3 regions of the Amycolatopsis sp. w19 genome follow, and region 3 is predicted to be linked to each of the others. Evidence: riboswitches for the same ligand, from Rfam matches in the RefSeq annotation. Region 3 holds a riboswitch; each other region holds the start of a gene.
What was found. A riboswitch is a leader RNA that binds a small molecule or an ion and turns the genes downstream of it on or off. The one in region 3 is predicted to bind S-adenosylmethionine.
Positions count from the first base shown of each region.

Region 1: linked by a shared signal. The riboswitch ahead of thrC (threonine synthase) and the one ahead of ACSMFO_RS09910 (methionine ABC transporter ATP-binding protein) in region 3 are both predicted to bind S-adenosylmethionine.
Region 2: linked by a shared signal. The riboswitch ahead of ACSMFO_RS26820 (aminotransferase class V-fold PLP-dependent enzyme) and the one ahead of ACSMFO_RS09910 (methionine ABC transporter ATP-binding protein) in region 3 are both predicted to bind S-adenosylmethionine.

Region 1 is NZ_JBPQFM010000004.1:204,273-214,555, reverse strand. Features, by position in the region: gene ACSMFO_RS11670 (family 20 glycosylhydrolase) at 1-1,172, shown strand, start outside; gene ACSMFO_RS11665 (pyridoxamine 5'-phosphate oxidase) at 1,230-1,676, shown strand; gene lepA (translation elongation factor 4) at 1,727-3,568, opposite strand; gene ACSMFO_RS11655 (class I SAM-dependent methyltransferase) at 3,682-4,269, shown strand; gene ACSMFO_RS11650 (VOC family protein) at 4,266-4,640, opposite strand; gene ACSMFO_RS11645 (EamA family transporter) at 4,664-5,569, opposite strand; gene rpsT (30S ribosomal protein S20) at 5,901-6,161, shown strand; gene holA (DNA polymerase III subunit delta) at 6,214-7,197, opposite strand; SAM riboswitch class I at 7,333-7,466, shown strand; gene thrC (threonine synthase) at 7,480-8,745, shown strand; gene ACSMFO_RS11625 (ComEC/Rec2 family competence protein) at 8,762-10,283, opposite strand, start outside.
Region 2 is NZ_JBPQFM010000015.1:108,823-119,105, forward strand. Features, by position in the region: gene ACSMFO_RS26805 (RluA family pseudouridine synthase) at 25-951, opposite strand; gene lspA (signal peptidase II) at 948-1,511, opposite strand; gene ACSMFO_RS26815 (hypothetical protein) at 1,536-2,123, opposite strand; gene ACSMFO_RS26820 (aminotransferase class V-fold PLP-dependent enzyme) at 2,143-3,486, opposite strand; SAM riboswitch class IV at 3,519-3,633, opposite strand; gene ACSMFO_RS26825 (M23 family metallopeptidase) at 3,762-4,445, opposite strand; gene ACSMFO_RS26830 (potassium/proton antiporter) at 4,577-6,055, opposite strand; gene ACSMFO_RS26835 (ArsR/SmtB family transcription factor) at 6,168-6,851, opposite strand; gene ACSMFO_RS26840 (penicillin-binding transpeptidase domain-containing protein) at 6,895-8,496, opposite strand; gene ileS (isoleucine--tRNA ligase) at 8,711-10,283, opposite strand, start outside.
Region 3 is NZ_JBPQFM010000003.1:462,079-472,361, forward strand. Features, by position in the region: gene metG (methionine--tRNA ligase) at 1-946, shown strand, start outside; gene ACSMFO_RS09885 (TatD family hydrolase) at 954-1,790, shown strand; gene ACSMFO_RS09890 (resuscitation-promoting factor) at 2,204-3,583, shown strand; gene ACSMFO_RS09895 (DUF222 domain-containing protein) at 3,642-4,667, opposite strand; gene ACSMFO_RS09900 (GNAT family N-acetyltransferase) at 4,815-5,387, opposite strand; gene rsmA (16S rRNA (adenine(1518)-N(6)/adenine(1519)-N(6))-dimethyltransferase RsmA) at 5,428-6,279, shown strand; SAM riboswitch class I at 6,521-6,611, shown strand; gene ACSMFO_RS09910 (methionine ABC transporter ATP-binding protein) at 6,825-7,835, shown strand; gene ACSMFO_RS09915 (4-(cytidine 5'-diphospho)-2-C-methyl-D-erythritol kinase) at 7,958-8,923, shown strand; gene ACSMFO_RS09920 (ATP-binding cassette domain-containing protein) at 8,991-10,283, shown strand, end outside.

The sequences.
Region 1 (10,283 bases), on a different contig from region 3:
GGTACATCGACCAGCTGGCCCAGTACAAGATCAACAACCTGCACCTGCACCTCGCCGACGACCAGGGCTGGCGCATCCAAATCGACAGCTGGCCGCGGCTGACCACCTACGGCGGCAGCACCCAGGTCGGTGGCGGCGCCGGCGGCTCCTACACCAAGGCGCAGTACACGGAGATCGTGAACTACGCGGCCTCGCGGTTCATCACGGTCATCCCGGAGATCGACATGCCGGGCCACACCAACGCCGCCTTGGCGTCGTACGCCGAGCTGAACTGCAACAACACCGCCCCTCCCCTGCGCACCGACACCGCCGTCGGCTACAGCTCGCTCTGCATCACGAAGGACATCACCTACACCTTCGTCAACGACGTCATCCGGGAGGTCGCCGCGCTGACGCCCGGACCGTACTTCCACCTCGGCGGCGACGAGGCCCAGGCCACGAGCGACGCGGACTACCGCACGTTCATGAACCGGGTGCTGCCGATGGTGGCCGCCGCGGGCAAGCAGGTCGTCGGCTGGCACGAGATCGGCAAGGCCACCCTGCCCGCCACGGCGACCCCGCAGTTCTGGGGCACGACGACGTCCAGCACGGAGGTCTCGAACGCCGTCGCCCGCGGCAGCAAGGTGATCCTGTCTCCGGCGAACAAGGCGTACCTGGACATGAAGTACAACTCCAGCACGCCGATCGGGCTCTCGTGGGCGGGCTACATCGAGGTCCAGGACGCCTACAACTGGAACCCGGGCGCGTACCTCTCCGGTGTGCCCGAATCCGCCGTCCGCGGCGTCGAATCCCCGCTGTGGACCGAAACCGTGGTGACCCCGGCGAACATCGACTACCTCGCCTTCCCCCGGCTCCCGGCGCACGCCGAACTCGGCTGGTCGCCGTGGTCGACGCACGACTGGAACACCTTCCGGGTGCGTCTCGGCGCACAGGCGCCGCGCTGGCAGGCGCAGGGCCTCGACTACTACAAGTCGAGCCAGGTGCCCTGGGAAACCGGATCCGGCAACCCGGGCACCTGCACGCTTCCCGCGTGGGACCGCGCTTCGGTCTACACCGGTGGAGCGACCGTCTCCCACAACGGGCACAAGTGGACGGCCCAGTGGTGGACGCAAGGCGAAGAACCCGGGACGACCGGCCAATGGGGTGTCTGGCGCGACAACGGCACCTGCTGACCCGCCCCGTAGTCCCGCTCGGCCCCTTCACCAGCCGAGCGGGACTACGGTGGTCCCATGGCCGCAGACCTCGAACTCGTCCGCACTCTTTCCTTGCGTGAAAACGGACTCGCGACCGTCTCGACGGTCCGCGCGGACGGCACCGTCCACTCCTCGGTGGTGAACGCCGGGGTCTTCGAAGACCCGGTCACCAAGGCGCCGGGAGTCGCTTTCGTGGCGATGGGCGGGGTGAAGAAACTCGACTTGTTCCGCCGGGCGGGCCACGCCACGATCACCTTCCGGCGCGGCTGGGAGTGGGCGGCGGTCCAGGGAAGCACCCACCTCGTCGGCCCGGACGACCCGGACCCGGACTTCGACCCCGCCGGTCTCCCCAAGCTGCTGCGCGAGGTTTTCATCGCGGCGACGGGGACCCACGACGACTGGGACGAGTACGACCGTGTGATGGCCGCCGAACGCCGTGTCGCCGTCTTCGTCACCGCGAACCGGGTCTCCGGGAACCGCTGACACGAAAAGGCCGCCCGGACGGTGATCCGGGCGGCCTTCGCGAGTATCGGTTACTTCTTCTTGCTGCCGGCGTCCTCAGTGGACAGAGCCGCGACGAAGGCCTCCTGCGGGACCTCGACCCGGCCGACGGTCTTCATCCGCTTCTTGCCTTCCTTCTGCTTTTCCAGCAGCTTGCGCTTACGCGAGATGTCACCGCCGTAACACTTCGCGAGCACGTCCTTGCGGATCGCGCGGATGGTCTCGCGGGCGATGATCCGCGACCCGACGGCCGCCTGGATCGGCACCTCGAACTGCTGCCGCGGGATCAGCTCACGCAGCCGTGTCGCCATCCGGTTTCCGTAGCCGTACGCGGCGTCCTTGTGCACGATCGCCGAGAAGGCGTCGACGGTCTCCCCCTGCAGCAGGATGTCGACCTTGACCAGATCCGCGACCTGGTCGCCGCCCTCTTCGTAGTCGAGCGACGCGTAGCCGCGCGTACGCGACTTCAGCGTGTCGAAGAAGTCGAAGATGATCTCCGCGAGCGGGATGTTGTACCGCAGCTCGACGCGGTCCTCGGAGAGGTAGTCCATCCCCAGCAGCGTGCCGCGCTTGGCCTGGCACAGCTCCATGATCGTGCCGACGAACTCCGACGGCGCCAGGATGCTCACTTTGGAAACCGGCTCGTGGACCTCGGAGATCTTCATCCCGGACGGCCAGTCCGAGGGGTTCGTCACCACGACCTCGCTCTTGTCCTCGAGCACGACGTTGTAGATGACGTTCGGCGCGGTCGAGATCAGGTCGAGGCCGAATTCGCGCTCCAGCCGGTCCCGCGTGATCTCCAGGTGCAGCAGGCCGAGGAAGCCGCAGCGGAACCCGAACCCGAGCGCCACAGAGGTCTCCGGCTCGTAGGCGAGCGCGGCGTCGTTGAGCTGAAGCTTGTCCAGTGCCTCGCGCAGTTCGGGGTAGTCCGAGCCGTCGACCGGGTACAGGCCGGAGTAGACCATGGGCTTCGGCTCGCGGTAGCCCGCGAGCGGCTGCTCGGCGCCCTTGCGCTCGGAGGTGACGGTGTCGCCGACCTTCGACTGACGGACGTCCTTCACCCCGGTGATGAGGTATCCCACCTCGCCGACCCCGAGCCCCTTGCTCGCCTTGGGCTCCGGCGAGATGATCCCGACCTCGAGGAGTTCGTGGGTGGCGCCGGTGGACATCATCTTGATCCGCTCGCGCGGCGTGATCTTGCCGTCGACGACCCTGATGTAGGTCACGACGCCCCGGTAGGTGTCGTAGACCGAGTCGAAGATCATCGCGCGGGCGGGCGCGTCCGCGTCGCCGACCGGCGGCGGCACCTGTTTGACGCATTCGTCCAGCAGCTCGGTCACGCCCATGCCGGTCTTCGCCGACACGCGGAGCACGTCCGAAGGCTCGCAGCCGATGATGTGCGCCAGCTCGGCCGCGTACTTGTCCGGATCGGCCGACGGCAGGTCGATCTTGTTCAGCACCGGGATGATGTGCAGGTTCTTCTCGAGCGCCAGGTAGAGGTTCGCCAGCGTCTGCGCCTCGATCCCCTGCGCGGCGTCGACCAGCAGAATCGCCCCTTCACAGGCCTCCAAGGCCCGGGAGACCTCGTAGGTGAAGTCCACGTGGCCGGGGGTGTCGATCAGGTGCAGGACGTGGTCCTGGCCGTCGACCTTCCACGGCAGGCGCACGTTCTGCGCCTTGATGGTGATCCCGCGTTCCCGTTCGATGTCCATGCGGTCGAGGTACTGAGCGCGCATGGCCCGCTCCTCGACCACGCCGGTGAGCTGCAGCATGCGGTCGGCCAGGGTCGACTTGCCGTGGTCGATGTGCGCGATGATGCAGAAGTTCCGGATGAGCTCCGGGGGCGTGAAGGTCGTGTCGGCGAACGTCGTCAACGGGTTTCCTCGCGAAGGTCGGGGTGTGCCACCTCTATGGTCCCATGCCGCTCCGGGTGCGAGTGGGGGTCATCCCCGATGCGGCCCGTGATGAGCTGTGGTGCCCTCGAAGTATGAGTACTTCACTGTCCCAAATGCTCGACCGAACGTTCGGCCATCCCCGCGGACTGCTCGGCCGGTTCGGCGGGCGGGCGATGGCGCACGGCAATGCCGCCACCGAGCTTCGGGTCGTCGAGCTGGCGTCGATCGAGTCCGGCGAGACCGCCCTGGTCGTGGGCCCCGGCCCGGGAATCGGCCTGCAGGCCACGGCCGAACGCGCGGGCCGGGCGATCGGCGTCGACCCCTCGCAGGAGATGCTCGCCCGCTCTCGCCGCCGCTGCGGCGACAAGGTGGAGCTGCGACAGGGCACCGCGGACGCCACCGGTGAGCCCGACGGCAGCGTCGACGTGGTCCTGAGCGTCAACAACGTGCAGCTGTGGGACGACCGGGCGGCCGGGTTCGCCGAACTGTTCCGGGTGCTGCGCCCCGGCGGCAGGCTGCTGCTTTCGTCGCACGAGAAGTGGTTGCCGGTGTCCCGGCACGAGCTGGCCGACGAAGCGGCCGCCGCCGGCTTCGTCGATCTGCAGACCTGGACCTGGGACCCGCCGGGCTTCGCCGCCTCCCTCGCCGCTCAGCTGCGCGCGATCAAGCCCCTCGCCTAGCGCGGATCAGTGCGCAGCGGATGCTCGCGCGGCACTTCGACCAGCACGATCCTGGTGCCGTCCGGGTCGGCGATCCACGCCTCGTCCAGCCCCCAGGGCTCGCGCCGCGCGCCGCGAACCGGCTCCAAGCCCTTCTCCGCGAGTTCCTGGAGCGCCGCGGCCAGGTCCCGGACCTGGAGCCATAAGGCGACGTCAGGGGTCGGGCCGGTCTCTCCGGTACCGACGATCTCGATCGACCCGTTCCCGGCGAAGAAGACCGTCCCGCCGGGGAACTCCTTGTCGATGGCCAGGCCCAGGGTGTCCCGATAGAACGCCGTCGACACGTCGAGGTCCTTCGGGTGGATCAGCACCCTGCTGCTCAGCACGTCCATGGCTCAATCCCTACCGGATGGGTTCAGGCCATCGCAATCGCGGCGATACCCGCCAGCACCACCACCGACCCGGCCAGCCGGCGGACGGCGTTCGCCTCCCCCAGGACCAGCCAGGCGGCGACACCGCCCAAGACGATGCTCAGCTCCCTCGCGGGCGCGACGAGGCTCACTGGGGCGACCTGGAGGGCGTAGAGCACCAGCAGGTAGGCGATGGGCGAGAACACGCCGACGATGACGACCTCACGCTTGTGCTCGCGCCAGAGCCACGAGATCTCCTCGCGGTCCTTCAGCGCGTACGGCGCCATGAGCAGGCTCTGCACGATCGCGCCGGTTCCGAAGTACACGATCGGCGGGACACCGAGACCGGTGACCGAATGCGCGTCCCACAGCGTGTAGGCGGCGATCGTGAGACCGGTCAGCAGGCCGTAGAACAGGCCTTTGCGGCGAGCGACACGGTCGGCGGCGTCGGCGTGGGCCGGCGCCCGCCCGGTCCCGATCACCAGCACACCGGCGACCACGAGGAACGCGCCCACCAGGCCGAGGATCCCGGGCCGCTCGCCGAGCAGCAGGACGGCGGCGAGTACCGAGATCAGCGGCCCGGTACCGCGGGCGACGGGATAGACGACGGACAGATCGCCGACGGCGTATCCCCGTTGGAGGACGACGCCGTACGTGACATGGAACACGGCGGTGACCACGGCGGCGAACAGCCAGGTCCACTGTGGACGTTGTGGTTCCACGGCCAGCGAGACCGCCATGACGGGGATGAGCAGGATCGCGGAAAGGCTGTAGTACGCCCAGACGAACCTGGCTCCGCCGCGGCGGATCCGCTTGGCGGCGAGGTTCCAGCCCGCGTGGATGACGGCGGCGATGACGACGAAGGACAGAGCGGTGGCGTTCACAGCGGACCTTTCACGTTTTCCGCGCATGCGGAAAACCCGGTCCTCCAGGCTTTTGTCCCGTCAGATGAACGGCGGTGCTTCCGGCTCCGCCGATGGTGCCGCTCGGACCGGTCCCGTCTGCCCTGATTGTGTGTTTCGCTGAACGGGCAGGCGGCGGAACCCTAGGCACTACGATCTTCACCGTACCGCAAGCAGCCCGCCCGAGGCTGGCGCGAGCCGCGCCGGGACGGCTGTTAAGCTTGCCCTTCACCGTCGTGTGGCATTCCGTCATGGAGGAAACCCGCGCCGCTCCACGAGCACGCAGGGCCGGTCACAGCGCGGCGGTGAAACCACCGAGAGATTCAAGAGGAGCGCCCCCGTGGCCAACATCAAGTCGCAGATCAAGCGCATCACCACCAACGAGAAGGCGCGTCAGCGCAACCAGGCGATCCGGTCCTCGGTGAAGACCGCGATCCGCAAGTTCCGCGAGGCCGCCGACGCCGGCGACAAGGCCAAGGCCCTGGAGCTGCAGAAGGACGCGGCCAAGAAGCTGGACAAGGCCGTGACCAAGGGCGTCATCCACGCCAACCAGGCCGCCAACAAGAAGTCCGCGCTCGCGAAGCGCGCGAACTCTCTCTGATCGGCTTTCGAAGGGCCCCGGCGACTCACGTCGCCGGGGCCCTTCGCCGTTCTCAGCGGCTTGTGCCGTGGGCGTCGACGACCTCCAGGACAGCCCGCTCCAAGGCGTACTCCGGATTGGCCGCGACCCCCTTGACCTCGGCGTTGAGCCTGGCGACCACCCTCATCGCGGTGGCCAGACCGTCCTGCCCCCAGCCGCGGGCCTGCCCTTGGGCCTTGCGCACCTTCCACGGCGGCATCCCCAGCTCGCCCGCCATCTGATTCGGGTTGCCGCGACCGGCGCCGGACACCCGTGCGATCGTGCGGACGGCGTCGGCGAGCGCGTCCGCGACCAGCACGTGCGGTACGCCCAGCTGCATCGCCCAGCGCAGCGACTCCAGCGCCGCCGCCTTGTCACCGGCGACGGCCTTCTCGGCGACGGCGAAACCGTTCACGTCCGCGCGACCACGGTGGTAGCGCCGGACGGCCTGCTCGTCGACCGCCCCGCCGGCGTCCGCGACGAGCTGGGTCGCCGCCGACGACAGCTCACGCAGATCCGAGCCGACGGCGTCGATCAACGCGAGCACGGCCGCACCGTCGATCTTCCCGCCGACCCGGCGGACCTCGTTGCGGACAAAGGATTCCCGCTCGGCGGCCTTGGTCAGCTTCGGGCACTCGACGACCTCCGCGCCCGCCTTCTTCAAGGCGGCCGGAAGCCCTTTCGCGGCCTTGCTCCGGCCGCCTCCGCTGTGCACGACGACGAGCACGATGCCGTCGGCGGGCGCCTTGACGTAGGCCATCACCCCGTCGGCGAGTTCCTGCGAGATGTCGTGCGCGGACTCGAGGACGATCACCCTGCCCTCGGCGAACAGCGAGGGGCTGACCATTTCCGCGAGCGCCGGGACTGTGAGGTCCGACACCCGGATCCGGGTGAGATCCGCCGTCGGATCCGCTGCTTTGGCCGCGTCCGAAGCACTGCGGACCGCACGTTCGATCAGCAGCTCTTCCTCACCGAGAACCAGGACCAGCGGCGATGGGGCGGAAGCTTGCGTCGTCACGGTGACGATCCTGCCACTCCTCCTCTCGTGTGCTTTGTCCGGTGATGTGTTCCGGGCACGGTGGCCCCACCTGAGGCTCATGTCGTACGGTGTTGGCGAGGCGACGCGATGACACGCGTGCCGACAATCGAATACCGCTCATCCAGAGGGGCAGAGGGAACGGCCCGATGAAGCCCCGGCAACCGGCGTCAGCCTGTCATCCCGCGATCGCGGGATAGCTGACGAACACGGTGCCAATTCCGGCCCGCCACCGGCGGGGCAGATGAGGAAAGGAACCTCGCGATGACCGCAACCCTCGGCACGACCTCCACCACCAAGACCCCGGATCTCGGACCGGCCGTCGAACTGGTGTCGAAGGAAGAGGGACACCGGCAGCCGCTCGCCCCCGAATTCGTTTCCGCCGAGGACTTCTCGCCGCTCGAGGTCGCCTACGACTTCGGCCGCGTGCGCCGCGAGGACATCGAAGCCGGACCGAAGAACATCTGGCGCTACAAGAAGCTCCTTCCCGTTCCGTCGAACGTCGAAGAGATCCCCAACACCGAACCCGGCGCCACCCGGCTCATCCAGGCCGACAGGCTCGCGAAAGCCTTGGGCGTCAAGAAGGTCTGGGTCAAGGACGACACCGGGAACCCCACCCACTCGTTCAAGGACCGCGTGGTCGCCGTCGCGCTGGCCGCCGCCCGCGAATTCGGGTTCGACGTGCTGGCCTGTCCGTCGACCGGCAACCTGGCCAACGCCGTCGCCGCCGCGGCGGCCCGCGCGGGCTGGCGGTCGGTCGTCCTGATCCCGAAGACCCTCGAACGCGCCAAGATCCTCACCACCGCCGTGTACGACGGTGACCTGATCGCGGTCGACGGCAACTACGACGACGTGAACCGGCTCGCCACCCAGCTCGCCGCCGAGCAGGAGAGCTGGGCGTTCGTCAACGTGAACGTCCGGCCCTACTACTCGGAAGGTTCCAAGACGCTGGCCTTCGAGGTCGCCGAACAGCTCGGCTGGCGGCTTCCCTCCCAGATCGTGGTGCCGATCGCCTCCGGTTCCCAGCTCACCAAGGTGGACAAGGGTTTCCGCGAGTTCGGTCAGCTCGGCCTCGTCGACGAGACGCCGTACAAGGTGTTCGGCGCGCAGGCCACCGGCTGCTCCCCCGTCTCGGCGGCCTTCCGCGCCGGTCACGACGTCGTCCAGCCGGTCAAGCCGGACACGATCGCCCGGTCGCTGGCGATCGGGAACCCGGCCGACGGCCCCTACGTGCTCGACGTGGTCAACCGCACCGGCGGCGCGATCGAAGACGTCACCGACGAAGAGGTCGTCGAGGGTATCCGGCTGCTCGCCCGCACCGAGGGCATCTTCACCGAGACCGCGGGCGGCGTGACCGTCGCGACGGCCAAGAAGCTCATCGAGACCGGCAAGCTCAACCCGGACGAGGAGATCGTCCTGCTGATCACCGGCGACGGCCTCAAGACCCTCGACGCCGTCGAGGACAAGATCGGCCCGAAGGCCACCGTCAGCGCCTCGGCCGACGCGGTCCGCGAGGCTCTCGGTATCTGAGTTCCCGTGGCCCGCCTCAGGAACGAGGCGGGCCACGGGGCTCACCCCGGCGTACCAGGGCGATGCCTCGCGCGTCGGCGACCACCGCGGTGTCGCCGTCCGTGTCCGTCCTGGCGACCGACGCGCCGACGGCCACCAGGCTGTCCAAAGTGGACTTGTTCGGATGACCGTAGGTGTTTCCAGCACCGACGCTCACGAGCGCGGCCCGCGGGGCCACGGCGTTGAGGAAATCCGGTGCCGTGTAACGACTTCCGTGATGCGGGACCTTCAAGATCTCGGCACGCAGATCGGCACCCTCGGCCATCAGGTCGGACTGCGCGGCGAGCTCGATGTCGCCTGTCAGCAGCAACCGGCCCGCCGGGGTCCCGGCACGCAGGACGACCGAACCGTTGTTGATCACCGTGCCGTCCTGTTCACGGACCGAGCGCCGGGTGACATAACGCGGCCCCAGAACGTCGAGTGACAACGCCTGCAATTCCAGCCGTTGTCCGATCTCCAGCTCCAGCAAGGGAATCCCGCGGCGCGCCGTCTCGTCCGCGACCTGCTGCCACGCCCACGCCGGAGCCCGTCCCGGGCCGACGGCGACCGCTCCGACCGACCGGCCCTCGAAGACGGATCCGAGACCTCCGATGTGGTCGGCGTGCAGATGACTCAATACGATCAGCGGCACGCGGTCCACACCGAGCCTGTTCAGGCATTCGTCCACCGGTCCCGGTTCCGGCCCGGTGTCGACCAGGACGGCCCTCCCCTGCTCACCCGTGGCGAGGACGACGGCATCGCCCTGTCCGACGTCACAGGCGACGGCGTTCCACGCCGGCGGTGGCCACGCCGGTGCCAGCACCCGCACCGGTACGAAGACGACCAGCCCGGTGGCCAACGCGATCGCCAGCAGGATCCGGCCGTGCCGCAACCGGATGACGACGAGCAGCACGGCGAGCAGTCCGGCCGCCAAAAGTCCGCCCCACCAGCCATCCGGCCAGTCCACGACGGCTCCCGGGGCCCGGGCGCCGTGGCGGGCCACGGTGATGAGCCAGCTCGCCTCGGGTTCGGTCAACCGGACCAGCAGCCGGCCCGCCGACGGCCACCACGGTCCGACGGCGGTGGCGAGCACGCCGAACACGGTGGCCGGGGCGACCACCGGCGCGGCGAGCACGTTGGTCAGCACCGAGACGAGGCTGACCGATCCCGCCATGCCCGCGATGACCGGCGCCGTCATCACGAACGCTGCCAGCGGGATGGCCAGCCCCTCGGCGTAGCCGGCCGGAACACCGCGTCCGACCAGCCACTCCGCCCATTTCGGCGCCAGCAGTACGAGCCCGGCTGTGGCGAGCACCGAAAGCGCGAACCCGAAGTCGGCGGCCATCGCCGGATCCGCCACCACGAGCCCGGCCACCGCGAACGCCAGCGCGGGCAGCGCCGAACCCCGGCGCCCCAGTGCCAGCGCCAGCAGCCCGACCGCCCCCATCACCCCGGCGCGGAGCACGCTGGGCGCGGGCCCGGCGAGGACCACGAACCCGGCCAGCCCCACGGCGGCCGCG
Region 2 (10,283 bases), on a different contig from region 3:
CAGAGGACTAAATGCGGAAAGGGGCTAGTTCTCGTCCTGCAGGATCCGCAGCGCGTTCGCCAGGTCGTCCGGGTACTCCGACTCGAACTCGACCCAGCGCCCGTCGGCCGGGTGCGCGAAGCCGAGCGTCTTCGCGTGCAGCCACTGCCGCGAAAGCCCGAGCTTGCGCGCCAGCACGGGGTCGGCGCCGTAGGTCAGGTCGCCGACGCACGGGTGCTTGAGCGCCGAGAAGTGCACGCGGATCTGGTGCGTGCGGCCGGTCTCCAGCTTGATCTGGGCCAGCGACGCGGCACGGAAGGCCTCGACGACCTCGTAGTGCGTGACGCTGGGCCGCCCGCCCTGGACGACGGCGAACTTGTAGTCGTGCCGGGGGTGCCGGTCGATCGGCGCGTCGATGGTGCCGCGCGTCGGGTCCGGGTGGCCCTGCACGATGGCGTGGTAGCCCTTGTCGACGGTGCGTTCCTTGAACGCCCGCTTCAGCACGGTGTACGCGTGCTCGCTCTTCGCCACGACCATCACGCCGGTGGTGCCGGCGTCCAGCCGGTGCACGACGCCCTGGCGTTCGGCCGCGCCGGAGGTCGCGATCCGCAGCCCGGCGGCGGCGAGCCCGCCGACGACGGTCGGCCCGGTCCAGCCCGGGCTCGGGTGCACGGCGACGCCGACCGGCTTCGAGATCACCACGATGTCGTCATCGTCGTGCAGGATCTTCATGCCCTCGACGGGTTCCGCGACGACCTCGATGGCCGAAGCCGGGTCGGGCAGCGTCACTTCGAGCAGTCCGCCGGCGGTCAGCCGGTCCGACTTCCCGGCGGGCTTTCCGTCGAGGTAGATCTCGCCGGATTCGGCCAGTTCCGCCACGACGGTGCGGGAAAGTCCCAGCAGTTTCGCCAGCCCCGCGTCGACGCGCATTCCGTCGAGCCCGTCGGGGACGGGCAGCATGCGCGCGCTCATTCGGTCGCCGCCTTCTTCTTGTCCTTTGTGGATGTTCCGTCGTAGTCCTTGCCCAGCAAGGAAAGGATCACGATGAGCACACCGCCGACGCAGATCGCGGAGTCGGCGACGTTGAAGATCGCCCAGCCCTGCCCGTTCGGCGCGAAGGCGGAGATCATGTCGACCACGTGCCCCTGCAGCGGGCCGGGGGCACGGAAGATGCGGTCGGTCAGGTTGCCGAGCGCGCCGGCCAGCACCAGGCCGAGGCCGATCGCCCAGCCGACCGACCGCAGCCGCCGCGACAGCCAGACGATGGCGATCACGACGGCGATCGCGACCAGCGCGAGCACCCAGGTCAGCCCGGTCGCCATCGAGAAGGCGGCACCGGGGTTGCGCACCAGCTGGAAGTACACGAGCCCGCCGAGGAACTCGACCGGCTGCTTGCCCTCGAGCGTGGACACGGCGATCTGCTTGGTGAGGAGGTCGATCCCCCACAGCACCGCGGCGACGACGAACACCACGGCGACGCGCTTCTTGGGCAGCGGCGGCGATGGTGGCGCGGTTTCGGGCTCTGTACTCACTCCCCCATTGTCCACTGAGCGTGTTCAGGCCTCCTCGGCGGCCGCCTTCGGCCTGCTCAGCAGGGCCGCGAACGCCCCGGCGAGCGCGACCAGCGACGACAGCACCAGTGCGAGCTGTCCTTGCGGCGGCACGACCGCGCAGACCACGAACGCCGCCGCCACGACCAGCACCAGCACGCTGCGTTCCAGCCAGGCCAGCAGCACCAGGCCGACCGTCAGCAGGATCGCGCTCCGGGTGTCGCCGTCGAGATCGAATTCCCAGTAACCGACCAGGTCGGCCAGCACGATGGCGACCAGTCCGCCGAGCGCGATCGCGGCGACCTTCCACCACGGCATGGTCTTCGTCCGAAGGGCGTAGAACAGCACCGTACCGAGGTAGACCACGAACACCGCGAACAGCCAGTTGTCCATCCTGCCGATGGCGCCGGCCGAAACCGCGGTCAGGGGCGTCCCCGCGCTCTGGACGGAGCCGAACATGCCGCCGTCCCCGTAAGGCACGTAGGCGAACCACCCTTCGGACCGACGCGTGCCGACGGACAGGGCCACCACGGCCAGCTGGGCGAATCCCAGCAGCGCCAGCGGAAACCAGTAACGCGGTCGCTCGTTCCCCATGCGGGGTGAGGGTAGTGGGTCAGGCGCAGAACGGGGGCAGTTCGCGCGGATCGTTTTCCGGCACCCAGCGGCCTTCCGGCTTCTCGTACTGCCAGCGCGCGCCACGGGCGACGATCTGGCGCAACGCCAGGACGATCCGGTCCACGTGTTCGGTGGTGCTGCCCAGGCCGAGGCTCACGCGCACGGCCTGCTGGCCCGTCGAACCGGCGACGGCGATCAGCCGTTTGGTCGCCACGTGCGCGCAGAACGCGCCGTCCCGCACGCCGATGCCGTACTCCGCGGAAAGGACCGCGGCGAGCCAGCCAGGGTCGAAGCCGTCGACGACGAAGCTGAGCGTGCCGACGCGGTCGACCGGCGCGTCGAACAGCCGCAGTTCGGCGAAGCCGGGGATGGCGGCGAGGCCGCGACGCAGCCGCGCCAGCAGTTCCTCTTCGTGGGCGACGACGCCGTCCCAGTTCGCGGCCAGCGTCTCGCAGGCGACACCGAGCGCGTAGACGCCGACAGTGTTGGGGGATCCGGCTTCGTGCCGCTCAGGTCCGGAATTCCAGACCACGGAGTCACGGCTGACGAGCTTCGTCGCTCCGCCGCCGGCGAGGTACGGCTGGGCCGCGCGCAGCCAATCGGCGCGGCCGATCAGCGCGCCGGCACCGAAAGGTGCGTACAGCTTGTGGCCCGACAGCGCGACGTAGTCGACGTCCAGTTCGCGCACCGAGATCTTCCGGTGCGGCGCGAGCTGCGCCGCGTCGAGCGCGATCCGGGCGCCGTGCCGCCGCGCGACGGCCGCGATCTCCTTGACCGGCAACAGTTCCCCGGTCACGTTGGACGCGCCGGTGAGCACGACCAGCCGCGGCCCCTGCGGGCAGTCCGCGAGCGCTTCGTCCACAGCGGACACCGCGGCGAGCCGGGTGCGCGGCGTTTCGATCCGACGAACGTTCGGCCCCTTCCAGGGCAGCAGCGCGGCGTGGTGCTCGGTGTCGAACACGACGACCGATGTGTGCTTCGGCAGGCTGCGGGCGAGAAGGTTGAAGGAATCGGTGGTGTTGCGGGTGAACACGACGGTGTCGGTCGATCGAGCGTCGACGAAGTCCCGCAGGATTCCGCGGGTGCGCTCGTAGAGCTTGGTGGAGACCTGCGAGGCGAACCCGGCCCCGCGGTGCACGCTGGCGTACCAGGGCAGGAACTCGTCGACCGCGGCCCGGACCTTGTCCAGACAGGGGGCGCTCGCCGCGTGATCGAGGTTGGCGTAACCGATGTCGCCGCCGGTGACCAGCGGAACCCGCAGACCGGCACCCGCGACCGTCGGGATTTCTTGCGTGGCAACGGTTTCAGCAGGGGTGCCGGTGCGTTCTAGAGCGAGGGTCATCGTCATCCTCCGGGCCAGGGGACCCGACGAGGATCCCGCGCTTGCCCGTCGCACCACGCGACGAGCCAGGTCCTCACCCGGGGCACCCCACCGCGGTAGGAGGGTTGCCGGTCAGCTAGCCGGGGCTTGACGCTGACACTCGTGACCTACGGACGAAGTTAGCGGATGGGCGGGCGATCGAGCCAGCCCTCGTCCGCATCTTGAGACGCCGCTCACGTACTCCGCAAGTGGGAAGAGCCGTTGCCCGGCGCCGCGCCGCGCCGGGCAACGGCAGGTCAGACCCGGAAACGGCCGGGCAGTCCGATGGTCGCGCGGGAGGAGACCTCGGTCGCGGTACCCGAGTACTGATCGGTGCCCGCGGTGAACTGCCAGCCGCCGAAGGTCTTGCCGTCGACCGCCTCGCCGTAGGCCTCGGCGACCGTGGTCGAGACCTCGTCGTAGGACTTGCCGTTCCAGTTGCCCGCGCCGACCCCGAAGTCGCGCGAGTCGCCGCCCTGCGCGGCGGCCGTGGGCAGGGTCCACAAGGTGAAGTGCACGTGGGCGCCGGTGCTGCTGCCACCGCAGGGCAGCGCGTTGCCGGTCCGGCCGAGGGCGTCGCCGGGGACGACCTTCTGGCCGTCGGTGACCGAAATGTTCTCCATGTGGTAGTACCCGGTGCGCCAGCCGCCGTCGTGGTCGACGGTCACCCAGTCTCCGCCGGAGCAGTGCTGGATCCGGACGGTGCCCGCCAGCGGGGCGCGAACGGTCCTGTCGCCGGGGCTGAAGTCGATGGCGTTCTTCACGCCGGAGTTCCCGTTGTCCGAGTGGATCCCCGCCGAGTAGACCGATTGGCCCGTCTCGAAGGGCAGCCCGAACGCGGGAAAGGCACCGGCCGCCGTGGCCGTCGGGGCGGCGAGAACCACCCCGACGAGTGCCACCGAGGCCCCCAGACTGGCGAACCGCGCAGGAAGTTTCGTCACCTTGCGTACTCCTTACCCCGTGACGCTCACCCATTCGATGGAGTCGATTGCGGGGAAAGTAATCCAAAAGGAGTACAGAAGGGAAGAATTTTCTGAGATCAACCGACGAACAGGTGGTGCCGGTTCGTGACCTACTGGCCGGATTCGCCCTTCCACCTGGCCAGACGGCCCGCGCGGTCGACGGCCCGAAGTCGTCGTTCGGCCGCTTCACGGGCTTCGGAGGTGGTCACGACGAGTAACTGGTCGCGTTCCTGAAGCCGCGTGTTCTTGTTCGGTGTGAAGCCGGTGCCGTCGCGGACGAGGAGGCTGATCGTCGCCCCCACCGGCAGCCGCAGTTCGGCCAGGTAGACGCCGTGCATCTTCGACCCGGTGTTGATCCGGACCTGCAGGAGTTCCGCGCCCATCTCGTCGAGCGGCGCGGAGTCGACGTCGATCTCGTGCGCTTCGGCGTGCTGGGCCAGCCCGAGCGCTCGCGCGAGCGGGGTCAACGTCGCCCCTTGGAGCAGCGTCAGCACGATGACCAGCACGAACACCGCGTCGACCAGCTCCTGCGCGCCGGGCACCCCGGACGACAGCGGGATCAGCGCGAGCACGATCGGGACCGCGCCGCGCAACCCGGCCCACGACAGGAACACCTGTTCTCGCCAGGGGATCTTGAACGGCAGCGCCGACAGGAGCACCGACAACGGGCGCGCCAGCAGCAACACGACCGCGCCCGCGACCAGGCCCTGGACCAGGCTCTCGAAGATCCTGCTCGGCGAGGCGAACAGGCCGAGAAGCACGAACAGGCCGATCTGCGCGAGCCAGCCGAGCCCTTCGGCGAAGGAAAGCGTGTCCGACCGGTGCGGCAGCTTCGAATTCCCCAGCACCAGGGCCGCGACGTAAGTGGCGAGCAGGCCCGACGCGTGGGCGAGCTGCCCGCTCGAGTACGCCACGACGCACACCGCGACGGTGGCCAGCGGGTACAGACCGGTGGCGGGCAGCGCCGCCCGGCGCAGCGCGAACGCCCCGCCCCAGCCGAACGCCAGGCCGATCACCAACCCGGCGGCGAGTTCGTAGACCACCAGCAGCGGCAGCGACCAGTCGACGGTCGCGCCCTCGGCGAGGACGACGACCGCGATGTAGGCCGGGGCGTCGTTGATCCCGGACTCGATCTCCAGCGCGCCCACGAGCCGCTTCCCGATCCCCGCCGATCTCAGCACGGAGAAGACCGCGGCGGCGTCGGTCGACGCGAGGACCGCGCCCCACAGCAACGCCATCCGCCAGTCCAGGCCGAGCAACCAGTGCAAAGCCGCGCCGGTGACCGCGATGCTCACCGCGACGGCCACTGTGGACAGTGCGATTCCGATGCCCAGCGAGGGTTTCACGGTCGTCCAGCGGGTGGTGAGGCCACCTTCGGACAGGATCATCACCAGCGCGGCGAGGCCGAGCGACTGGGTGAGCTCGGGGTTGTCGTACTGGATGCCGAACCCGGCTTCGCCGAGCAGGACACCCATCCCCAGGTACAGCAGCAGCGAGGGGAGGCCGACGCGGATCGACACCCGGACGGCGATCACGGCGACGAGGAGCACCGCACCACCGGTGCCGAGGATGAGCGGGAGCTGCTCCATGTCGCCTCCCGTTCCGGTCGCCGTGAGGGCTCCAGAATAGTGAGGCGGTGATCGTCACACGTTCGTGTACCGGTCGAAAAGCGTCCGGATTACCTGTGTTACAGACTGTCCACTACGGACTGCGCAGGGCCACCAGGTCGACACCGAGTTCCGCGAACGGTTCTTCCGCCGCGGGAAGGACTTTCACCGCGCGGTTGCCCTCACGGGACAACCAGCCGGCGCTCACTCCGTGAGACAGTAACGCCGCGGCGGCCCGGCCCGCCAAATGATCACGGCGCACTGTCCAATCCAGACAGTCGCGCAACATCGGGCGGCGGCCGCCGTCGATCTCCACCCCCAGCGTGTCGAGTACCTCGCGCCCGCGCCCGGTCAGCGTCAACCCGCCGGCGTCGTCGATCAGCCCGGTGGTGAGCATCCCGTCCCGCAGCGCGACACCGACCGTCCCGGCGAGGTGGTCGTAGCAGGTCCTGGCGAACTCGAGCCGCTTCACCCGCACGGAAGACCGCAGCCCCTTCACCGGCCGGTGTTCGGCGTGCTGGGCCAAATGCTCGATCAGCTCGGCCACCCGGGGGTCGGCTATCCGGACGTAACTGTGCCTCCCCTGCTTGACCCGCACGACGAACCCGGCATCGGTCAGCTTCGTCACGTGCTCGCTCGCCGTCGACGCGGCCACCTCGGCCGCACCCGCCAGCTCGGTCACCGTCCAGGCGCGCCCGTCGAGCAGCGCGAGACACATCGACGCGCGGCTCGGATCGGCGAGCACGGCCGCGACCTCGGCCAGTGCGATCGTTTCCATGCCTTCACCGTAGAAGACGCACGGTTCGGCGGAGGCCGAAGCGTCAGCCCGCCAGGAACTTCGCCGCCAGCTGCACCGCGGGCTTGGAGTCGTTGGAACCTTCGAGCATGACGGCGAAGGCGACGTCACCGCGATAGCCGACGAACCAGCCGTTGGCGTCGGCGCCCGAGCCGAACTGCGCCGTACCCGTCTTGCCGAAGACGGCTCCGCTGCCCTTCAACGCTTTCGCGGTCCCCGTCGTGCAGACCTCGCGCATCATCGCGCGGACCTGGTTCAGCACCCCGGCAGGCGGAGCCTGGTACCCGGCGTTGACCTTGGTCTCCAGCCCCTGCCACAGCTTCGGCACGACCGGCTTTCCGGTCGCGACCGTCGCGGCCATGAGCGCCGCGCCCAGCGGGCTGACCTGCACCCTGCCCTGGCCGATCCCGGCCTCGACCTGCTCGTCACCGCTGCCCGACGGCTCCACCTTCCCGGCCTCCGTCGACAGGCCCGGGATTTCGAAGTCGGCGTTGAGGCCGAGCTGCGTCGCCGCCTTCGCGAGGCCGTCCGCGGGCAACTGCCCGGCGAGCCGTCCGAAGGTCGTGTTGCACGACGCGGCGAACGCCGTCTTCAACGAGACGGTCCCCAGGTCGAACCCGTTGTCGTTCTTGAGCGTGCGGGTGCCGATCTGCTCACTGCCCGGGCACGCCACCTGGGAGTCGGCGGAGACGCCACCCTGCTGCAGCGCCGCGGTCGCCGTGGCGATCTTGAAGGCCGAACCCGGCGAGTACAGGCCGTTGAGCGCCTTCGGCTGGTTCCCGGCGGCGCCGTTCTGCGCGACCGCCAGGAGTTCGCCCGAGGTCTTCATCGCGACGATGATCGCCGGTCCCCCGAAGCCGTCGACGGCCTTCTGAGCGGCGTTCTGGGACGCCACGCTCAAGGTCGAAACCAGCGGCTTGTCGGTCTCGGCGGCCTGCCCGAAGAGCGTCTCGACCGGTTTGCCGGAGACGTCGACGCGCGACACGGTGACGGTCGCTCCGGCGCCGCTGCTCTCCCCGGAGGCGACCTTGGACAACGCTCCCTGCAGGATCGGCGCGACCCCCGTCGCGTCACCGCCGACAAGCGCCTTGCCGTCGCGGTCGGCCACGACCGGCTTGGCCGAAACAGGAGCGACGGAAAGCCTCTGCCCGGCTTCGAGTTTCGGGTGGATCACCGACATCGCCCAGCGGACCACCCATTTCCCGGCGTTGCGCACCAGTTCGAGCTTGCCCTCGTACTTCCAGACGCTGGTGCCCGCGAACGTCCACGCGACGTGGAACGTGGCCGACGTCGTGGTCGCGTTGCCCGGCGTCGTCGGGACCTCGCCGAGCGACGTCCTGACCGACGCCCCGTTGAGCGCCGCGCGCGTCCCGGACAGGGCCGTCGTGGCCGCCGCCGGGTCGTCGACCGGGGCGGTGTTCAGGTCGCCCATGTCGAACAACCGCAGGAACCGGCCGGCGACCTGCGCCGGGCTTTCCTGCGCGCTCTCGGTGGAATCCCCCTGACCACCGCCGGAGGCCGCGGGCGCCCGGTCCTCCCTGACCAGCAGCACCACCGCGGCCACCACGATGGCGACCACCGCCAGCGCGGCGCCGATCAGGATCCCTCTTTTCCGGGCAGGACTCATGGATTCGCTCTCCCCCCATACGGCGCGCACCCTCGCGCGCCCCCGGGCGCCAGCCTGCCGATTTCCCCCGCGCAAGGCGGGGCGACGGCGAGAAAGCGACGGTTCCGATTCCGTTTCGTGATCCCGGTGATCGAGACCCCGCCCCGGAATGCAATGAAAGGTCCTTTCCTCGCAAATTTTGCAAGGAAAGGACCTTTCATAGCGCTCGCGAGGGTCAGGCCTTGGTGACCGCCACGGTCACCTTCGTGCCCTCACCGACCGTCCCGGCCGAGCCGTCGGCGACGGCGACGGCGCCGTACGCCACCGAAGTCGCCAGCGTCTCCGAAGCGATGAACTCCTCGTGCGTCTTCGCGGCCGTGACCACGTCCTCCGGCGCGTCCACCGTCAGCGCGATGCGGTCGGCGACGTCGAGCCCGGCGTCACGGCGGGCCTGCTGCACGACCCGCACCAGGTCGCGGGCCAGGCCCTCGGCCGCCAGCTCGTCGGTCACCTCGGTGTCGAGCAGCACCAGTCCGGCCCCGCCCGGCAGTTCCGCGGCCGCGCCGCCGCCCTTGGCGACCAGACGCCGGTCGTACTCGCCTTCGACGAGCTCGATCCCGGCCGCCACGACGGCGCCGCTCTCGGACGTCGTCCACTCACCGGCCTTGACGGCCTTGATCACCGTCTGGACGTCCTTGCCCAGCCGCGGTCCGGCGGCACGGGCGTTCACCGCGACCTCGAAACCGCCGTGCGCGGCGACGTCCGTGGTCAGCTCGACGGATTTGACGTTGACCTCGTCGCGCAGGATGTCGGTGAAGTCGCGCAGCGAGTCCGCCTCGTGCGCGGCGACGACCAGCTTGGCCAGCGGCAGCCGCACGCGCAGCTTGTTCGACTTCCGCAGCGACAGCGCCGAAGACGCCACCTGGCGCACCCGGTCCATCGCCGTCACCAGCGCCGCGTCGGCGGGCAGGTCGAGCGCGTTCGGCCAGTCGGCCAGATGCACCGAACGGCCGCCGGTCAGCCCGCGCCAGACGACCTCCGTGGTCAGCGGCAGCAGCGGCGCCACCACCCGCGACGTCACTTCCAGCACGGTGTGCAGGGTGTCGATCGCGTCCTGCTCGCCCGCCCAGAACCGGTCGCGCGACCGGCGCACGTACCAGTTCGTCAGCACCTCGAGGAAGTCGCGGACGGTCGAGCAGGCACCGGCGACGTCGTAGGTGTCGAGCGCGTGCTCGACGTCGGTCACCAGTTCGTGCGTCTTCGCCAGCACATACCGGTCGAGGATGTGCTTCGAATCCGTGCGCCACTTGCCTTCCACGCCCTCGGCGTTCGCGTAGAGCGCGAGGAAGTAGTACGAGTTCCACAACGGCAGCACGGCCTGGCGGACGGCGTCGCGGATGCCCTTGTCGGTGACGACCAGGTTCCCGCCGCGCAGGATCGGGCTCGCCATCAGGTACCAGCGCATCGCGTCGGAGCCGTCGCGGTCGAAGACCTCGTTGACGTCCGGGTAGTTGCGCAGCGACTTGGACATCTTCTGGCCGTCCGAGCCGAGCACGATCCCGTGCGAGATGCAGGTGCGGAACGCCGGCCGGTCGAACAACGCGGTCGCCAGCACGTGCAGCAGGTAGAACCAGCCGCGCGTCTGCCCGATGTACTCGACGATGAAGTCGCCCGGGTAGTGGTGCTCGAACCACTCGGTGTTCTCGAACGGGTAGTGCACCTGCGCGTACGGCATCGAACCCGAGTCGAACCAGACGTCGAACACGTCCTCGATCCGGCGCATGGTGGACTTCCCGGTCGGGTCGTCC
Region 3 (10,283 bases):
GTGGAGCAACCCGGAGGCCCGCTCCTACTACTTCATGGGCAAGGACAACATCACCTTCCATGCTCAGATCTGGCCCGCCCTGCTCTTCGGCCACAACGGCGAGGGCGACCGAGGCGGCGTGCCTGGCAAGTACGGCAAGCTGCACCTGCCCGACGAGATCGTTTCCAGCGAGTTCCTCACGATGAGCGGCTCGAAGTTCTCGACCTCGCGCGGCACGGTCATCTACGTGCACGACTTCCTGCGCGACTTCGGCCCGGACACGCTGCGGTACTTCATCTCCGTCGCGGGCCCCGAGACCCAGGACACCGACTTCACCTGGGACGAATTCGTCCGCCGGACCAACTTCGAGCTGGCCAACGAGTGGGGCAACCTCGTCAACAGGTCCATCTCGATGGCGCACAAGAACGTCGGAGCCATCCCTCGTCCCGACGCCCCCACAGCCGCCGACGAGGAGCTCAAGGAGCTCTCTCGCAAGGCGTTCGACACCGCCGGCGCCCACCTGCAGCGGTCCCGGTTCAAGGCGGCAGCGAGCGAGGCCATGCGCGTCGTCACCGCGGCCAACCGGTACCTCTCGGACCAGGAGCCGTGGAAGCTCAAGGACGACCCCGCGCGGCGCGACAGTGTTCTGCACACCGCCCTGCAGGTCGTCTCCGACGCCAACACGCTGCTGACCCCCTTCCTGCCCCACTCGGCGCAGAAGGTGCACGAGGCACTCGGCGGCACCGGTGTCTGGGCGGCCCAGCCCGAGCTTCAGGAAGTCGAGGACCTCGACATCCCCGGCCGGATCAACCCCATCATCACCGGGGACTACAAGGCCGAGCAGGCGCGCTGGAAGTCCGTGCCCATCGAGGTGGGCAAGCCTCTGGAGAAGCCGACCCCGCTGTTCGCCAAGCTGGACCCGGAGCTCGGCGAGACCGGTCCCGAATGGGCGCCGATCTCGAAATGAGCAACTGATGGGTGCGGAGAAGAAGGAACCGCCGCCGATCCCGGACAGGTTGCCGGTTTCGGTGGTGGACGCGCACACCCACCTCGACGCGTGCGGCGCGGTCACCGCGGCTGATGTGACAGCCATGGTCGACCGCGCCGAGCGCGCCGGCGTGTCGCGGGTGATCACCGTCGCGGACGATCTCTCGGCCGCTCGGTGGGCCGCGCAAGCGTCCACTTGGGACCCGCGGGTTTGGGCCGCCGTCGCGATCCATCCCACGCGCACCAAGGAATTCTCCGAAGCCGAGAAATCCGAAGTGGAGAGTCTCGCGAAAGAGTCCAGAGTGGTCGCGGTCGGCGAGACCGGCCTCGACTACTACTGGGACTATTCGCCTCACGACGCACAGCAGGACGCTTTCCGGTGGCACATCGATCTCGCCAAGCGCATCGGCAAGCCGCTGATGATCCATGATCGAGACGCCCACGACGACGTTCTCCGGATCCTCGAGGAAGAGGGAGCGCCCGAGCAGGTCGTCTTCCACTGTTTCTCGGGGGACGAGCACATCGCTCGCCGGTGTGTCGACGCGGGATACGTGCTGTCCTTCGCCGGGACGGTCAGCTTCCGCAACGCCCGGGGTCTCCACGAGGCGGCGCGGATCGTTCCGGCGGACCAGTACCTCGTCGAAACGGACGCTCCCTTCCTGACCCCGCATCCATTCCGCGGGCGGCCGAACGAGCCCTACTGCGCCGCCTACACGGTTCGGCACCTCGCCACCCTCAGGGGCGAGGCGGTGCACGAGGTGGCCGAATCGGTGCGAAAGACCGCTGAGCGGGTCTTCCGTTTGCCGACAGTCACCGCCGGTTGAACGGATTGCGACATTAGTGATCAGCAATGGTCCACTCTGATGAGTGACCAACGTCACGACACTCCGGGCGGTGTTTGCGCAACCCGGCGAGGTTCGTTACTGTCCCGTGATCGTGCCGGTCGGTACCCGCTCATGCGGTTTCCGGCTGTTACGCCCACAGTCACGTCAGTGCACGTCGGGGAAGCGGAACCAGGAGCGGTACGGCCTGGAACCGTGACGATGGCGCTGGCTGCGGGTGTCGGACTTCTAGAGGTGTGCCGAAGAGCGCATCGAGACGAAGGACGTAGTGGAGCGGTTGTCGAGCTCCTCGACGTCTTGGGAAAGGGAACGACCCAGTGACTGGTAGCAGTAGGCAGGATGGCTCGCGCCTCGGCGCAGAGACGAACACCTTCGCTTCCGCCGGCTCGGTCGCCGTGCTCGACCGCGACACCCACTACGGCGAGCTCGACTACTCCGACGATCCGCGCATCACGCACCAGGACGTCCTGGCAGCGCTCGGCCCTGACGCCGACGCCCTGATGGCCGAGATCGACGTCGACGTCGACGAGCTGATCCGCCTGATCAGCGCCGAGACCACGATGCTTCCGCCGATCGTCATTCCGGACGAGATGGCCGAGGACCGCACCGCGGGCGCGCCGATGAAGGTCGCGACCAAGGACGAGGTCATCGCGAACTCGACCCGCGTCTGGAAGAAGCGGTTCCTCAAGGGGACCGTCATGGCGGTGCTGCTCACCCTCGGTGGTGGCGGCGCGGCCGCGATGGCGATGAACAAGAGTGTCACGCTCGACGTCGACGGCAAGCAGCAGACCGTCCACAGCTTCGGCGACACCGTCGGCGAGGTCCTCGAAGACGCCGGTCTTTCGGTCGGCGCGCACGACTCGCTCTCGCCCTCGCCTCAGGCCGAGGTGGGCGATGGCGGCGTCATCAAGCTTGAGCGCGGCCGCAAGCTGAACCTGATCGTCGACGGCGCGCCGCAGCAGGAGTCCTGGGTCCGCGCGACCAACCTCGGCGAAGCGTTGAACCAGCTCGGTCGCGCCGACCTCGCCAAGGCCGGCACTTGGACTTCGCTCCCGCAGAACGGTGAGCTGCCGCTCGAGGGCGCCACCGTCGAGGTCAAGACCCTCAAGAACGTCACGGTCTACGACGGCGCGAACGAACCGCGCAAGGTTCAGACCAACTCGGTGACCACCCAGGAATTCCTCGGTGAGCTCCGGATGACCCTCGGCCCGGACGACGAGGCCGTCGGCGGTCTCGACGTCAAGCTGGTCGACGGTGCCGAGGTCCACATCAGCCGGACCGGCGTCACCATGGTCAAGCAGAACGAGGAAATTGCTCCGCCCGAGCAGAAGGTCGACGACCCGGAGCTCGAAAAGGGCAAGACCAAGGTCGAGGACCCGGGCACCCCGGGCCAGAAGACCGTGACCTACAAGGTCACCAAGCGCAACGGCAAAGAGGTCGGCCGCGAGAAGGTCTCGGAAGAGGTCATCACCGAGGCCAAGCCCAAGATCGTCAAGGTCGGAACCAAGAAGCCCGCCGATCCGGTCATCGGAGACGCCGGAGCCTGGGACCGCATCGCGCAGTGCGAGTCGACCGGCAACTGGGCCGCCAACACCGGCAACGGCTACTACGGTGGCCTGCAGTTCAACAAGAGCACCTGGGACGCCTACGGTGGCGAGCAGTACGCCGCGTACCCGCACCAGGCCAGCAAGGCCCAGCAGATCGCTGTCGCCGAGAAGGTCCGCGACGCGCGTGGTGGCTACGGCGCTTGGCCGCACTGCGGCAAGAAGGCCTGACGCCAGATCATCCTCCTTTCCTGAAGGTCACCATGTGGGTTCGCCCGCAAGGTGGCCTTCAGGCCGTTAAAGGCTTCTGAGGCTGTGTCGCGTTCCCGGATCTAGGTCTCGACAGTCGTGCCCACCACCGAGGGGGACGTAGGTGGGCGACATTCCGGGATCGTTCAGCCGCGGCGGACTCTTGAACGCCCTCGCCGCTGCCGCGGTAGGGGCTCTGGCGGCCCTGTGGCGGCATCTGGGCGGGCTTAGGGCGGCTCGCGGGTTCCTCGCTGGGCTGTGCGGACTGAGGCTCCTCAGTGGCCCGCTCCGCGGTCTGCCGGGGCGCGGGGATGTCCGGGCCGGCCTCCGCGAGATCGACGATCTCCGTGAACGCGTCGCCGCGTCTCTCCGCCGGCGCACGGTCGTCGGCTACGTCGCCGGGAGCCGGATACGCACGCGGCACCAGGAGCGCGTTCAGGCGGGCGCCCGTCTCGGGGTCGAGGTTCCCGCGCATGTCCCAGCGGCCGGTCCGTTTCTGGCGCAACCAGAATTCGCTTCGCTGACGTTTCGGCTCGGGATCGTCTTTGGGCTTCCCATCCGGATCATGTCGCGCGAGCAGGTCGGTGCCCGCCATCGTGACGTCGCGCGGTCTTGCGACGCCCGCGAGTTCGACCAGGCCCTTTTCGGCCTCAAGCCGCTCGTCCGCGTCGAGGTGGTCCGGCAGCCTCTTCATGACGGTGACGATCCGGTCGATACCGGCCTCGGCCAACGCGCCGGTGCTGGCCGATTCACCGGTCAACGTCGCGACGGGGTCGATCGTCGTGCCGTCGCGCGCCCGTCTTGAATTGAGCGCGAGCGCTCTGCCGGTCACTCTCTGAGCCTCTGCTCGAGGCACTCGAGCCACATGCTCGTAGAAGGCGGCGATCGAGTTGTATCCGTAGAGGTCTCGGACCCCACGTGACTCGATCTCGGCCAGGATCTGGCCGACTTCGGCGAACAGACGTCGCCCTTCGCGTAGCCGTGTCTGCAACTCGTCGAGGAGCAGTTCGGCGTCACCTTCCGGCAGGTTGAGCGGGAAGGCCTTGGGATTGTTTTTGCTGGTCATCCCTCGATTGTCGAGGCAGATTCGAACGAATGCACGGTATCGATCGGGTGGATGATCATTACGCTCCGCCTGCGCTGACCTGCGCCGATCACACGGGAGTGGGATACGTGTCGGTTCGAAAACGCCATACGGATGGTGGCGGCGGGATCACGGCTCCGCGCTCAACCGGTCCCACTCCTCGCGGAGCACCCCATAGACGACGGCGTCATGCACGCCTCCGGCCCAGCGTCGCGCGCGCCGGAACCGGCCTTCCTCCACGAATCCCAGCCGCTGCCCGACGGCGATCATTCCTGGGTTCCCCGAGAATGTGGCGAAGTCCAGGCGGAGCGTGTCGGTGCGAGCGAACAAATAGGTCGTCCACAGGCGCAAGGCCTCGGTGCCGTACCCGCCGCCCCAGTACCGCTCGTCGTAGATCGCCAACCCCATCCGCCGCCAGTCGGTCTGCCTGCTTTCCCAGTACCAGCTGACCCTGCCGATCAACCTGCCGTCCTTCAGATCGCATACGGCGAGGCTGGTGCGAGGATCGACGGGCTCGGTCTTGGGCGTGGTGAGTTCGCGTGCCGTCGAGTCGGCCGCCGCCGCGGTCGGGGTGCCGAAATAGGGCCCGTTCGTTTCGTGCCAAGGCCGCGTGGGATCGAGTAGGTCGCGAAGCGGTCGGAGGTCGCTCGGCCTCCAGTCGCGCAGCCGGACTTTCTCGCCTTCGAGTACGACGTCGTCCACCGGCCAATCGTGGCCCACCGGGGCTGGTTACGATCGTCGGGTGACTGAACTGCTCGGTCCTGCGGAGATCAGGGCGCTGGCGGCCGAGCTGGACGTACGGCCGACCAAGAAGCTCGGCCAGAACTTCGTGCACGATCCCAATACGGTGCGACGCATCGTCGACCTCTCGGGGGTCGGCGAAGGCGACGTCGTGCTGGAGGTCGGGCCGGGCCTCGGCTCGTTGACCCTCGGACTGCTCGCAACCGGCGCCGAGGTCGTCGCGGTCGAAATCGACCCCGTGCTGGCTGGGCGTTTGCCGGATACCGCGGCCGAACGGGGCGGGGCCGAACGGGGCGGGGCCGAACGACTGACGGTCGTCGGCGCGGACGCGTTGCGGATCACGTCCGACGACCTGCCCGCGCGTCCGACGGCCCTCGTCGCGAACCTGCCGTACAACGTCGCGGTTCCGGTCGTGCTTCACCTGCTTGCCGAACTGCCGTCGCTGACCAGCGGTCTCGTGATGGTCCAGACCGAGGTCGCTGACCGGATGGCGGCCGGCCCGGGGAGCCGGACTTATGGCGTCCCCAGCGTCAAGCTCGCTTGGTACGGAAAGGCGCGCAAGATCGCCGCGGTGCCTCGCGCGGTGTTCTGGCCCGTTCCGAACGTGGACTCCGCGCTGGTCGCTTTCGAACGGGGCGAGGTGGTGTCGTCCGTGGACCGGGAGCGATTGTTCGCGGTGGTCGACGCCGCCTTCTCCCAGCGGCGGAAGACTTTGCGTGCCGCGTTGGCGTCATGGGCCGGTTCCGCCGAACGCGCGGGGGAGCTGCTCGAGAAGGCGGGAATCGACCCCAAGACCCGCGGTGAACAGCTGGATGTCCACCAGTTCGCGCGGATCGCCGCGGCCGCCGGTTGATCGCCTGCCTCGGATGTGACCGGCACCGCGTGAACGTCAGCCGCGTCAGGTCGGCACGTGCGTAAGCCTTCTCGATCTGTATGAGCGGCGTTGTCTTAGCAGGTAGCGCGCCTGGCGCAAGTCGAAGACGCCTGACTGTGTTCCATTATCTGGACGGCCGATCCTGTATGATGGACGCGACCAGACGTGTGATCTGCGCCTACGTGCTTGCTTTCATCCAGTGGGATCGGTTTTACTCAGTGAGCCATCCCGAGCGACTGAGAGACCTGGCTCGCCGAAGTCGCAGCAACCACCCTCCACAGGGCAGGTGCTACAGCCAGGACCGATGGAGGCTGTGCCTAATGAACAGGGTCACCCACCCGCTCCTGCTGACCAGGCGACGTGTCGTCGATGAAGGTCGCCGCACGGTAAGTGCGTGTCGACGCTCCACCGTTACTGCCTGAGTCTTTCTCCCTTACCTCTGAAAACCGTCCGTTTCCGGACGGTCACTCGGTGACGGTCGGCGCGCTCGAAAGAAGCAGCGCCCCATTCGCATGGAGCCTCTCGTGATCACTGTCGAAAACCTGTCCAAATCCTTTCCCCTCAACGGAAATCCCGTCGTCGCGCTGCGTGACGTGAGCGTGGACATCCAAGCGGGCTCGCTGTTCGGAGTCGTCGGCCCAGCCGGCTCCGGCAAGTCGACCCTCGCTCGGTGCATCGGTCTTCAGGAGCGTCCCGACCGCGGCGTCGTCCGCCTCGACGGCCTCAATACCGGGACCCTCGACGGACGCCGTCTGCGCGAGATCCGGCGGCAGGTGGGCGTCGTGAGCACCAAACCGGAATTGCTCGCCGAGCGCACCATCGCCGGCAACATCGCTTCGCCGCTCGAACAGCTCGGTCTCGACGGGCCGCAGCGGCGCAACCGGGTCGGTAACCTGCTCGACCTGGTCGGGCTCACCCCCCGGGCGGGGCAGCGGCCGGGCGACCTGTCCGAAGGGCAACTGCGCCGAGTGGCCATCGCCAAGGCGCTGGCCGCCGGGCCGTCCGTGCTCCTGGCCGACGACCCGACCGCCGGCGTGCAGGCCGAGGAGTCCGGCGCGGTCCTCACCGTGCTCGACCGGGCCCGTGCCGAGCTCGGAGTCACCGTGCTGCTCACCACTCCCGACGCCGGCGTGGTTCGCCGTGTCTGCGACGACGTCGCGGTTCTGGAAGCCGGGGCGATCATCGAACGCGGGACCGTGCTCGACCTGGTCTCCGACCCGAACAGCCGTACCGCGCAGGCGCTGCTTCCCGCGATCGAGACCGGGCGTGCGCAGGCCTCGAAGTACGACCGCGCGGTGGACGTCGTGCTGGTCGGCTTCGCCTCGGTCGGTGCGTTGCTCCCGGAGGCCGCCGGTCGCTTCGACGTCGAACTCGCCACCATCGGCGGCGGCCTGACCCGGATCGGCGACACGCCGGTGGGCCGGTTCCGTCTCGGTGTCCGCGGTGAGCGTGCGGACGCCGCGCTTGCCTGGATCGCCGAACGCGGCGGCCACGTGACCCACCCGGTCCGCGGACCGCAGGGTGTCGCTGCCTGATTCCTCCACGAACGGGCCGCCCAGGACGAAATCCGTCCGGGGCGGCCCGTTCGTGTCCGACTCGTCCTGTTCTCTTTTCTCCTGGTGACAGCGCAAGTGGAACGGCCACGTAGGCTTGACGGGTGCTCGCCGTCGTACCGCCCCCAGTAACCGTCAGGGTTCCCGCCAAGGTCAACCTGCACCTGTCGGTCGGTGACGTACGCCCGGACGGTTACCACGAGCTGGTGACCGTGTTCCAGGCGCTTTCCTTGACCGACGAGGTGACCGTCGCGGTCACCGAGGATCCCGGTGTCGAGGTCTACGGTGAAGGCGAAGGCACCGTACCGACAGGGGCCAACAATCTCGCTTGGAAGGCGGCGCAGGCGCTGGCGGCACACGTCGGCAAGGCGGACGGCGAGTCCAAGGTCAGGGTCGTGCTGCGCAAAGGCATCCCGGTGGCGGGCGGGATGGCCGGTGGCAGCGCCGACGCGGCCGCGACCCTGGTGGGGCTCGCGTCGCTTTGGAAGCTCGACATCTCCCGAGACGAACTGGCGGGTATCGCCGCGAAGCTCGGCAGTGATGTCCCGTTCGCGCTCTATGGCGGGACCGCGTTGGGCACCGGCCGAGGTGAGCAGCTGGTGCCGGTCTTGTCGCGGCATACCTTCCATTGGGTCCTGGCCTTCGACCAGCGTGGTCTTTCGACGCCGAGGGTGTTCGGCGAGCTGGACAAGTTGCGTGAAGAGGGCAGCCCGCCGCGGATCGGTTCGCACACTCCGGTGGTCGAGGCGCTGGCGTCCGGTGACCCGCGGCAGCTGGCGCTGCTTCTGGGTAATGACCTTCAGGCGGCCGCCGTCTCGTTGCGGCCGGGGCTGCGTCGTACCTTGCGGGCGGGGGTCAACGCGGGCGCGCTCGCCGGCACCGTCTCCGGCTCCGGACCGACCTGTGCCTTTCTGTGCGCGGATGCCCAGTCGGCCGTCGAGGTCGCCGCGGAGCTGTCCGGCGCGGGTGTCTGCCGCACGGTACGCGTCGCGCACGGGCCGGTGCCCGGAGCGCGGCTGGTCGGCGGCGACGACGCGCCGCGGCCGTCACCGCCGCGGGTGCACGCGTGAGGGTGTCCGAAATGGACATCGACTAATTCGTTGTGGTGCAAGCTTTTCGGAAAGGATCGGCTGAGGCATGGCCAACTTGGTCAACCTGGAGTCGGTGAGCAAGTCCTTCGGGGTGCGCCCGCTGCTCGACGGTGTTTCGCTCGGTGTGGCGGAGGGGCAGCGTATCGGTGTCGTCGGTCTCAACGGGGGCGGGAAGACGACGCTGCTGGAGGTTCTCGCGGGGATCAGCGAGCCGGATACAGGACGGGTCAGTCAGGTCCGTGGCTTGCGGATGGCCGTGGTCACCCAGCGGACCGAGCTGCCCGCCGGCAGCACTGTCGGCGATGTCGTGCTGGAACGCTACGGCGCGGAGCACGAGTGGGCCGCTGACGCGCGTGTCCGGTCCATTATGGACGGTCTGGGGATCACCGCTCTAGGCGTCGAGAAGGAAACCGCGAACCTGTCCGGTGGCGAACGCCGCCGGGTGGCGCTGGCGGCCGCTCTCACCGGCGAACTGGACCTCGTGGTCCTCGACGAGCCGACCAACCACCTGGACGTCGAAGGCGTGCGCTGGCTCGCGGATCATCTGCTGAACCGCAAGATCGCGGTCGTGGTCGTCACGCACGATCGGTGGTTCCTCGACACGGTCGCGAGCCTGACCTGGGAGGTCACCAACGGCCGCGTCGAGCAGTACGAAGGCGGGTATGCGGACTGGATCTTCGCGCGGGCCGAACGGGCGAGGCTGGCGGCGACCGCCGAGGAGAAGCGGCAGAACCTGGCGCGTAAAGAGCTCGCGTGGCTGCGTCGCGGCCCTCAGGCCAGGACCTCGAAGCCGCGTTACCGCGTAGAGGCGGCTGAGGCGCTGATCTCCGATGTGCCGGAGCCGCGTGATTCGGTCGAGTTGCAGGCGTTCGCGCGTCGGCGGCTGGGCAAGACCGTGCTGGAGATCGAGGAAGCCACGTTGACCGTCGGCGACCGCACCCTGCTCGATCACGTCACCTGGCGGATCGGCCCCGGCGATCGGGTCGGTCTGGTCGGCGTCAACGGGTCGGGCAAGACGACGCTCCTCAAGCTGCTCGGCGGCGACAAGGAGCCCGAGACGGGGCGACGCATCCAGGGCAAGACAGTCAGCCTCGCCCACCTGCGGCAGGAGCTCGACGACCTGCCGGGTGATCTGCGCGTGCTGCAGGCGATCGAAGAGGTGTCCGGCCGGGTCGTGTTCGGCAAGCAGGAGCTCACCGCTTCGCAGCTCGCCGAAAAGCTGGGGTTCCCCGCGGCGAGGCAGTGGACGCCGGTCGAAGACCTTTCCGGTGGCGAACGGCGCCGCCTGCAGCTGTGCCGGCTTCTGATGGCCGAGCCCAACGTGTTGTTGCTCGACGAG